3 regions of the Streptomyces sp. NPDC039423 genome follow, and region 2 is predicted to be linked to each of the others. Evidence: riboswitches for the same ligand, from Rfam matches in the RefSeq annotation. Region 2 holds a riboswitch; each other region holds the start of a gene.
What was found. A riboswitch is a leader RNA that binds a small molecule or an ion and turns the genes downstream of it on or off. The one in region 2 is predicted to bind cyclic di-AMP.

Region 1 (3,264 bases), on a different contig from region 2:
CCGGCGTCGAGGAACTGCTGCGCCACGACGGGCCGGTGGAGCTGGCCACCTGGCGGTTCGCGACCGAGCCGCTGACCATCGGCGGGGAGCGGATCGGCGCGGGCGACCCGGTGCTCGTCGTCCTCGCCGCGGCGGACCGGGACCCGGAGCGGTTCGCCGAGCCGGACACGCTCGACCTGGCGCGGCGGGACAACCAGCACCTCGGGTACGGGCACGGCATCCACTACTGCCTCGGCGCGCCGCTCGCGCGGCTGGAGGGGCAGACCGCGCTGGCGACGCTGCTGACCCGGTTGCCCGACCTCCGGCTTGCGGTGGATCCGGCCGATTTGCGGTGGCGGGGCGGGCTCATCATGCGTGGACTGCGCACGCTTCCGGTGGAGTTCACCCCGTTCGTCCCGTCCCGCGGCTGACGGTCCGTCATTTCTGTGATCTTCGCGTAATCTCCGGTGCATCGACTTGTGACTGACGTTCGAATGCCGCTACGTTCACCGTCACCTCAGCAGTCACGCGAAAGGCAGCACCGCATGCGCTCCGGGAACGGCCGGCACCGACGACCCCGTCAAGCCCCCGCCATCGTCGTCGCGGCAGGGGTGACCGGATCCGCCATCGCGCTCCCGCTGCTCGGCGCGGGTTCCGCGTCGGCGGCCGACGCCGCCACCTGGGACCGGGTGGCCGAGTGCGAGTCCGGCGGCATGTGGAGCGCCGACCTCGGCAACGGTTTCTACGGCGGCCTCCAGATGTCGCAGGAGACCTGGGAGTCGTACGGCGGCCTCGCCCACGCCGCCCGCCCCGACCTCGCCAGCCGCAGCGAGCAGATCCTGGTCGCCGAAAAGGTCTACGCCGCGACCGGAGTGAGGGCGTGGGAGACCTGCGCCCCCATCGCGGGCCTGGGCGGCGCCGCCGAGGCGACCGCCACCGACCCCACGACGGCCGCCCCGGCGGCCCCCGGGACGACGGACGCGCCCGACCCGGCCGAGACGCTGGAGGATCCGGCCGCGCCCGCGAAGCCCACGCCGTCGAAGCCGGCCGGGACCCCGCTGCCCGCCGAGCCCGCCCCGTCGGCGCCCGGCGCGCCGGCGAGCCCGGCCCCGGGCACCGGCAAGCACCGGGGCGAGGCCGCCAAGGAGGAGACTCCGGTGACGGAGCCGGCCGCTCCGGCCGACCCCACCGCCCCGGCCGACCCCACCGCCCCGCCCGTCCCGGGTGCCACGGCGGGTGACGGCGGCCTGGAGGCCACCGGCCCCGACGGGACCGGCGATTCGGCCACGGGGCGCGAAACGGACGGGCATCCCTCGCGCGGTGACGGGGCGACACGCGACCCGGGCAGCGTCGCGCCCGGCGCGTACACCGTCCGCCCCGGGGACAACCTCTCCGACATCGCGGAGGAGCAGAAGGTCCCCGGCGGCTGGCCGGCCCTCTACGAGGCCAACCAGGACACCGTCGGTGCCGACCCGGACCTCATCGTCCCCGGTCAGAGCCTGGAGCTGACGGCCGATCAGCCGTAGGTATCCGCCCCTATGTCCGCTTCTGTGTAAGTGAGACATGAATCTCTTCACACCGATCGGCGTTCCGGGAGCGACGGAACCGCACAATCCGCCCTTCACCTGCGTAAACGCCCGTCAAGGGCCGTCGCATAAGGGCGGATTGACCCCGATGTCCGTCTTTGAACTTCGGGAAGGTCTGTGTCTACGGTCGTGACCGCTCGCCACCGCGGGCCCCATCGACCGGAACGCCGAATCCTGCCGCCGGCCGTTGGGAACAGTCGTCGCTTCACGCGCCGGAGGCAGGAGCGGGGGACCCAAGGTACGTGCCGGGCCCGGCCATGGAGACATGGCACGGGGACGGCTTGGGGTGAAGCCGCGCGCACCACGGTGCCGCGCGGCCGGGCAGCTCACGCCCGAACCCGACAGCTCACCTCGCAGGCGTCGGTGAGGAGATGTCCCATGCTGTTCTCCGGCAAGGCCAAGCACCGTCGCCCCTCCAAGGCCGCCCGATTCGCCGCGTTCGCCGGCATCACCGGCGTCGCCGTCGCCGCCCCGCTGCTGGGCGCCACCTCCGCCTCGGCGGCCACCTCCGCCGAGTGGGACAAGGTCGCCCAGTGCGAGTCCGGCGGCGACTGGTCCATCAACACCGGCAACGGCTACTACGGCGGCCTCCAGTTCTCGGCGTCCACCTGGGCCGCGTACGGCGGCACCGCCTACGCCTCGACCGCCGACCAGGCCTCGAAGTCCCAGCAGATCGAGATCGCCGAGAAGGTCCTCGCCAGCCAGGGCAAGGGTGCCTGGCCGAGCTGCGGCGTCGGTCTGTCCGGCGCCTCCTACGACGGCGGCGCCGAGCAGGCCCAGCCGCAGCAGGAGCGCGAGGCCGAGCAGCCCACCACGCGCAGCGAGAAGCGCACCGCGCCGAAGGCCGCGCCCAAGGCCGAGGCCGCGCCGAAGGCCGAGTCCAAGAAGACCGTCACCACCCCGACCGGCAAGAAGGTCGAGAAGGGTGACGGCGAGTACAAGGTGAAGGCCGGCGACACCCTCAGCACCATCGCCGCCGAGAAGAAGGTCTCCGGTGGCTGGGAGAAGCTCTTCGAGCTGAACAAGGACATCGTCGACGACGCCGACCTGATCTACCCGGGTCAGCAGCTCCACCTGAGCTGACCCCGCACACCACCCCGGTCCGGCGCGCCCCTTCCCCCGTGCGTGCCGGGCCGGGGTCTTCCCGTTCGCGCGCCTGAGCGGCTCCGCGCACACGTGCGGTCGCGCGCTTGAGCGACCCCCCGCACACGCGAACTACTCGTCGGTAAGTTTCGTGGCGTTATGTCCGTGAAGCGGCCTCGTGAGCCCTTTTTCGTCCCAGGAGGCGGGCGTCGGCTGGTCACGGCTCCCGGGCCGGTTAGGCTCTTGCCGCAAGGCCGAAGAGACCCTGCACCGCATGCGTCACATTTTGCGTCACATCCCAGAAGGAGATGCTCGTGCCGTCCATCGACGTCGTCGTAGCCCGGGAAATCCTGGACTCCCGAGGCAACCCCACGGTCGAGGTCGAGGTCGGCCTCGACGACGGCAGCACCGGCCGTGCTGCCGTCCCGTCCGGTGCCTCCACCGGAGCGTTCGAGGCCCTCGAGCTCCGCGACGGTGACAAGGACCGCTACCTCGGCAAGGGTGTCGAGAAGGCCGTCCTCGCCGTCATCGAGCAGATCGGCCCGGAGCTCGTCGGCTACGACGCCACCGAGCAGCGGCTGATCGACCAGGCGATGTTCGACCTGGACGCCACCCC
Region 2 (3,264 bases):
CGCCCCTGGGGCTGGGCGGGCTGCCGTTCGAGACGGCCGAGCTCCGGCTCGCCGAGGGCACCCAGCTCGTCCTGTACACCGACGGCCTGATCGAGCACCGGCGGCGGGACGTCGACATCGGTCTGCGGGAGCTGCACGAGACGCTGTCCGGTCACCCCGGCCGGCCGCCCGAGGAGACCTGCGAGGCCGTGTTCCGGGCCATGCTGCCGCCGCACCGCCGCGACGACATCGCCCTGCTGGTGGCCCGCACCACGCTGCTCGACCCGTCCAGGGTCGCCGACTGGGACGTGCCGGCCGACCCGGCGGCCGTCGCCGGCGTCCGGGCCGCGTGCGGCCGGAAGCTGGAGCAGTGGGGACTGGAGGACATCGGGTTCACCACCGAGCTGATGCTCAGTGAGCTGATCACCAACGCCATCCGGTACGGCTCGGAGCCCATCCGCGTGCGGATGCTGTACGAGCGCCGGCTGGTCTGCGAGGTGTCGGACGGCAGCAGCACCTCCCCCCACCTGCGGCGCGCGGCCACCACCGACGAAGGTGGGCGGGGACTGTTCCTGGTCTCCCAGTTCGCCGAACGGTGGGGCACCCGGTACACCCCGACCGGGAAGGTCATGTGGACCGAGCAGTCCCCGTCCGCGGGGCCCCGGCAGCCGGTGGAGCTGATGCTGGACGACATCTCCTGGTGAAGTGATCCATTCCCGCCGAATGGACGAGGGCCGTTTTGCTCCTTTCCCGCCGGCGCCGAATTCCTGAATGATCGCGGCGTTACCACGGGCCGGCCGGTACGCGTGGATCAATGGACGACCGGACCGCCGCAGGAAAGAAGCCGCGTCCGCTCCGGACGCCGTCGACAGGACTCGGCCCGTCTCCGCCTTGCTTTCGCGAGGCGTGAATGTGGGAAGGGGGCCGATGCCGCTCGTTCCCGGGGATCCACGGGAGTGTCGATCGGGGCGGCCATCCGTGGTTCGCGCCCGGCGCTCCTCGCGAGTGACCGGCGATCACCCGCCCAGTCGGCAGCCTTACGCCCCATTTACCCCGCGATGGGCTCTAAGCCGGTAACGCGGCATGTGCCCATGTCCAGCCATACATAGGCGACTTGTCGCCCTTCCGAGGTCCGCGTGATAAGCATCACCGCGCCCTGCCTCCACGAGCCCTCGCACATGCCCGTATTTCCGTATGGGAACTGCGAAGTTGACGGTCCACCACTTCACGGCGGTAACCGCGCGTGTGGAATTCCAGCCTTGTTCCGTGCGGCCTCTCTCGCTTACGGTCCCCTCAATCCGGATGGACCGCCGAATCCTGCCGCCGTCCGGTAACCCCACCCACTCACGGACCAACGGCAGGAGCGGGGGACCCAGGTAAGCCGCCGGCCCGGATCACACCGGAACGGCTCGGGGTGAAGTCGTGGTGAATACCACGGCCGGACATCTCCCGTCCGAACCCGACAGCTCACCTCGCAGGCGACGGAGAGGAATTTCGCCATGCCCGCAAAGGGTAAGCACCGTCGTGCCAAGAACAGCCCGCTCGCACGCCGCCTCCTGGCCGCGGGCACGGGTGGCGCGGCGCTCGCGCTGCCGATGATCGGTGCCACGGCCGCCGAGGCGGCACCGAGCGCGGCGCCCAGCGCCGTGCACGCGGTCACCACCGCCGTGTCCGCCGCGCCGGCCGCCACGACCGCCGCCAAGAAGGCCGGCACCGTCACGTACGCCGTCGTCGCGGGCGACTCCCTGTCCAAGATCGCGCGGGAGCAGGGGGTGAGCGGCGGCTGGAAGAAGCTCTACGACGACAACCGCAAGGCCATCGGTGCCGACCCGTCCCTGATCCGCCCCGGCCTGAAGCTGACCATCGCCGGCAAGGCCGCGGCCGCGCGCCCCTCCGCCGCCCCCGAGCGCGCCGACCGGTCCGCCGTACGCCAGGCCGCCCCGGCCGCCGCCAAGGCCGTGTCCTACCCGGACAACCTGGACGGCTGGATCCGCGAGGCGCTGGACATCATGGCCCAGCACGGCATCCCCGGCACGTACGAGGGCATCCACCGCAACATCATGCGCGAGTCCTCGGGCAACCCGCTCGCGATCAACAACTGGGACTCCAACGCCCTGGCCGGAACGCCCTCCAAGGGCCTCCTCCAGGTGATCGCCCCGACCTTCGAGGCCTACCACGTGCCGGGCACCTCGACCGACCTCTACGACCCGGTCGCCAACATCACCGCCGCCTGCAACTACGCGGCCGACCGGTACGGCTCGATCGACAACGTCAACGGCCCGTACTGATCCTCCCGCTCCCGCACCGGGGCCGGCCGCACCCTCGCGGCCGGCCCCGCCGGCGTTTCCGCCCGGGAACCACCGCACCACCGCACCGGCATTGCATAACCATGCCAAATCGTGCAAACTTACGCATACCGCGTTGTACGAGGAGTTTTCCCGCATGGCCCACGAAGCCGACCCGACCGCTCCCGCCCCCGCCCCCGCCCTCCGCATCGACATCACCCTGGCCCGGAACTGCCACGACTGCGGCGAATGGGGCACCGTGATCGACGCCCAGGGCCACGACCGGCCCTGCCCGGCCTGCCAGCGCCCCCGCCGCGGCTGACCCCTGCCGCCCTCACGGGCGGGCACGCTCAGTAGTTCTGCCACTCGTGGCGGGTGTACTCCAGCACCGCCGGGTCCATCAGAGTGCTGGCGCGGACGTCCTGGGGGCGCCGGTCGACGGGGAAGACGGTGGCGGCCGCGAGGACGTCGTCGTCGAGGAAGCGCAGCGGCGGGGCGTCGGCCGCGAGGCGCAGCTTCGGGGGCGGGCCGTCGGCGCCGGGGGTGGCGAGGACGAAGCCCCAGTTGCCGAAGCTGGGGACGTCGACCTGGTAGGGGGTGGTCGCGTAGCCGGCCTTCCCGATGGTGGCGGCGATGGACCAGTACGACTTGGGCGCGAAGAACGGCGACCCGCCCTGGACCATGACGCGGCTGTCGGGGGTCAGGACGCGGCCCAGCAGGTGGTAGAACTCGACGCTGTACAGCTTGGCGAGGGCGGCGGTGTCCGGGTCCGGGAAGTCGATGAGGACGGCGTCGTAGCGCCGGGTGGCGTCCCGCAGCCAGTTGAAGGCGTCGGCGTTGACGACGGTGACGCGCGGGTCGGACAGCGCGTGCCGGTTGAGGTCGAGCAGCGGGGCGAAGGTGCGGGCCAGCCGTGTCATGGCCGGGTCGAGGTCGACGAGGGTGACGGTGTCCACGTCGTCGTAGCGCAAAACCTCCCGGAGGGCCAGCGCGTCTCCGC
Region 3 (3,264 bases), on a different contig from region 2:
AAGCGCTCGGCGACCTCGTCCGGGTCGCTGCCGGGGCGGATGATGTCGTTGCCGCCGGCACAGAAGGTCACCAGGTCGGGGGCGAGTTCCTTGGCTCGCGGCACCTGCTCCTCGACGATCTGGTCGAGGAGACGCCCGCGTACGGCGAGGTTGGCGTACCGGAAGCCCTGGTGCTCCGGCAGCCGGTCCGCCAGGAGCACCGCGAGGCGGTCCGCCCAGCCGACGAACGTACCGTCGGGGCCGGGGTCTCCGACGCCTTCGGTGAAGCTGTCACCGATCGCCGCGTACGACCCGAACACGTCACTGTCTCTGAATCCCGAATCGTCTGCCACGGGGACACATCCTTCACCCGGGGATGTGACTTACGCGACCGTAAGGAGGGGTTGACGGGGCGTGATATTTCCCACCGGTCAAGATTCACCCAAGCCGGAATACGCCTCCGCCCGGCACCGGGAGGGGTGCCGGGCGGAGGCCTCACGCTCGTGATGCCGTCAGGGGCAGGTGTCAGACGGAGACGCCGTGCTGGCGGAGGTACGCCAGGGGGTCGATGTCCGAGCCGTAGCTGGGGCTGGTCCGGATCTCGAAGTGGAGGTGCGGACCGGTGGAGTTGCCGGTGGAGCCGGACAGGCCGATCTGCTGGCCGCCGCCGACCGTCTGGCCGGAGGAGACGGACAGCGAGGAGAGGTGGGCGTACTGCGAGTAGTTGCCGTCGGCGTGCTGGATGACGACCTCGTTGCCGTACGCGCCGCTCCAGCCGGCGGAGACGACGGTGCCCGGGCCGACGGCCTTGACGGTGGTGCCGGAGGAGGCGGCGAAGTCGACGCCCGTGTGGTAGCCGGAGGACCAGCTCGAGCCGGAGGCCCGGTAGGGGGTGGTGACGCCGGCGTCGACCGGGGCGGTGAAGCCGGAGCCGCTGGCCTGGGGGGCGGCCTGGGCGGGGGCCTGGGTCTTGGCCGGGGCCTCGGTCTTGGCGGCGGAGCGGGACGCGCGGCTCTCGGCGCGGGTGTCGTCGGCCTTGGGCTTCGCCGGGGCGGCGGTGGACTTGGCGCCGAGGGTGAGCTTCATGCCCGGGAGGATCAGGGAGGGGTCCTCGCCGATGACCTGGCGGTTGTCCTTGTAGAGCTTGTGCCAGCCGCCCTTGACGTTCTTGTTGTAAGCGATCTTGGAGAGGTAGTCGCCGGCGACCACGGTGTACGTGCGCGGCGCGGCCTTCTTCGCGGCGGCCTCGGGGGCGGCCTTGGCGGCGGTGACGGCCGCCTGCGGGGCGGTGGCCGGGGCTGCGGCCGGCGCGGCGTGTGCGCCGGTGGCGCCGAGCAGCGGGAGGGCGATGGCGGCGCCACCGGTTCCGGCGGCGACGAAACCACGCGTGATGGGGCTGGACTTGGGACGGCGGTGCTTACCCTTCGCGGGCATGGCTTTTCCTCTCCGGCGCCTGCGAGGTGAGCTGTCGGGTTCGGACTGGAGTTGTCCGGCCGCGCCATGGACGCGACTTCACCCCGAGCCGGGTCCCGGAAATTCCGGGCCGGCGAACTACCTGGGTCCCCCGCTCCTGCCACGCGTGGGTGGGTGGGAATTCCGACCGGTGGCAGGATTCGGCGGTCCGGCCGGATTGCCGTGACGTTAAGCGAGCCGGGTCGGCCTGAACAAGCCGCCGCTTTCCGACCCGCATTCGGGAAGGTTCGGCGGTCATGGAATTCCGGTCACCCTGCGTCCATTGCGGATCATGTATTTCCGCTGTGGGCACGGCATTTAGGAATCGACCTCCGCCACGGACCGTCACGTTTATGACGCTGCTCACGTGGCCGGGGTCATCTCCCCCGCGACCAGGGCACGTTATCCCCAATCCCCCAATACGGACAGACAGCCCAATACTTGACGGACCTCCGCAATACCTTCATCCCCATGCACCACACCAAGCCATGTCGACAGCCCGACTCCGGGTCGACCAATGATGACCAATCCGGACAGATGCCTACACCTCCCCCACTACCCGGGTCGCGCGGCTCCGCCCCGGCCCGGCGGCACCGCCCCGCCCAGCCGCGACGCGTGCCCCGCCGGTCGCTGACCTGCGCGGGGCAACGAATGTGCGACCTGCACGGAGATTGATCGCGTCACGAACCGATGTCGTATCGTCGGATGGCGAGATTGTCGGTGCCCGACGCCGACCGCAGACACGGAGGAGCCCCCGTGACGCAGCAGCTTCCGCAGGTCCCGTCGACCGAGCCCGAGCTGACCGGAGTCCGCAACTTCCGTGACGTCGGTGGGCTCCCGACCGTGGACGGCCGGCGGGTGCGGCACGGCAGGCTCTACCGCAGCGGACACCTCGCGCACGCGACGGGAGAGGACGCCGCCTTCCTGGCCGGCCTCGGCCTCCACACGATCTTCGACTTCCGCAACGCCGCCGACCAGAAGATCGAAGGCCCGGACGTCGAGCTGCCCGGGGTCCGCAACGTGAACCTCCCGCTCTCCGACCCGGCCGACGGCGCCGAGTTCTGGGCCATGGTCCGCGACGGGAACCTCGACCAGCTACGCGCTCTCCTGGCCGACGGCAAGGCCGCCGCCCGGATGACCGCCTCGTACCGGATGATCATCCGCGAGCGCACGGCCGAGCACAGCCGGGTCCTCCACGCGCTCGCCGAGGACAGCGTCCCGGCCCTGATGCACTGCGCGGCCGGCAAGGACCGGGCGGGACTGTCCATAGCGGTGTCCCTGCTGGCCGTCGGCGTCGAGCGGGAGGCGATCGAGGAGGACTACCTCAAGTCGAACGACCCCCGCCGCCGCTACCGGGTGCGCCGCAGCGACGACTCCCCCTCCGCGATGTCACCGCAGGTCATGGAGCTGCTCAACCCCCTCTTCGAGGCCCGCGTCGAGTACCTGGACGCGGCCTTCGCGACGATCGAGGAGACCTGGGGGTCGACCGAGCGCTACCTGACGGAAGGGCTGGGGCTCAGCCCCGCCACGCGGGAGCGGCTGCGCGAGCGGCTGCTCGACGAGGCCTGATCCACCGGAGACGTCCTACTCGGCGCCGAGGGCGAACAGCAGGTAGAGGAAGGCCGCGAAGAGGTGGCCCGCGACCAGGTAGGCGAAGAGCCGGATGGCGAGCCCGCGGGGGAACGTCCGTTCCTGGGTCATGGTGGATCTCTCCGATCGGTTCAGCGGCGGTGGACGCCCGCGCCGAGGCACAGGTCGGCCGCGGGGCTCTGCATGAGGGTGTGGACGAACAGCAGCCCGGCGCCGCCGCGCGTGGCGGCGCCGATGCGGTGC

Region 1: it holds a riboswitch for cyclic di-AMP, as region 2 does, so the genes downstream of both, ACZ7LK_RS20295 (transglycosylase family protein) here and ACZ7LK_RS15790 (LysM peptidoglycan-binding domain-containing protein) in region 2, are expected to answer to the same signal.
Region 3: it holds a riboswitch for cyclic di-AMP, as region 2 does, so the genes downstream of both, ACZ7LK_RS30530 (M23 family metallopeptidase) here and ACZ7LK_RS15790 (LysM peptidoglycan-binding domain-containing protein) in region 2, are expected to answer to the same signal.

The regions. Positions count from the first base shown of each region.
Region 1 covers NZ_JBVKAH010000006.1:104,277-107,540, reverse strand. Annotated here, with positions in the region: gene ACZ7LK_RS20305 (cytochrome P450 family protein) at 1-410, shown strand, start outside; gene ACZ7LK_RS20300 (transglycosylase family protein) at 591-1,505, shown strand; cyclic di-AMP (ydaO/yuaA leader) riboswitch at 1,766-1,940, shown strand; gene ACZ7LK_RS20295 (transglycosylase family protein) at 1,944-2,648, shown strand; gene eno (phosphopyruvate hydratase) at 2,957-3,264, shown strand, end outside.
Region 2 covers NZ_JBVKAH010000004.1:358,356-361,619, forward strand. Annotated here, with positions in the region: gene ACZ7LK_RS15785 (SpoIIE family protein phosphatase) at 1-683, shown strand, start outside; cyclic di-AMP (ydaO/yuaA leader) riboswitch at 1,307-1,475, shown strand; gene ACZ7LK_RS15790 (LysM peptidoglycan-binding domain-containing protein) at 1,479-2,267, shown strand; gene ACZ7LK_RS15795 (hypothetical protein) at 2,422-2,586, shown strand; gene ACZ7LK_RS15800 (polyamine aminopropyltransferase) at 2,615-3,264, opposite strand, start outside.
Region 3 covers NZ_JBVKAH010000014.1:4,023-7,286, reverse strand. Annotated here, with positions in the region: gene ACZ7LK_RS30535 (SGNH/GDSL hydrolase family protein) at 1-332, opposite strand, end outside; gene ACZ7LK_RS30530 (M23 family metallopeptidase) at 505-1,413, opposite strand; cyclic di-AMP (ydaO/yuaA leader) riboswitch at 1,415-1,575, opposite strand; gene ACZ7LK_RS30525 (tyrosine-protein phosphatase) at 2,188-3,000, shown strand; gene ACZ7LK_RS30520 (DUF6126 family protein) at 3,016-3,132, opposite strand; gene ACZ7LK_RS30515 (XRE family transcriptional regulator) at 3,153-3,264, opposite strand, start outside.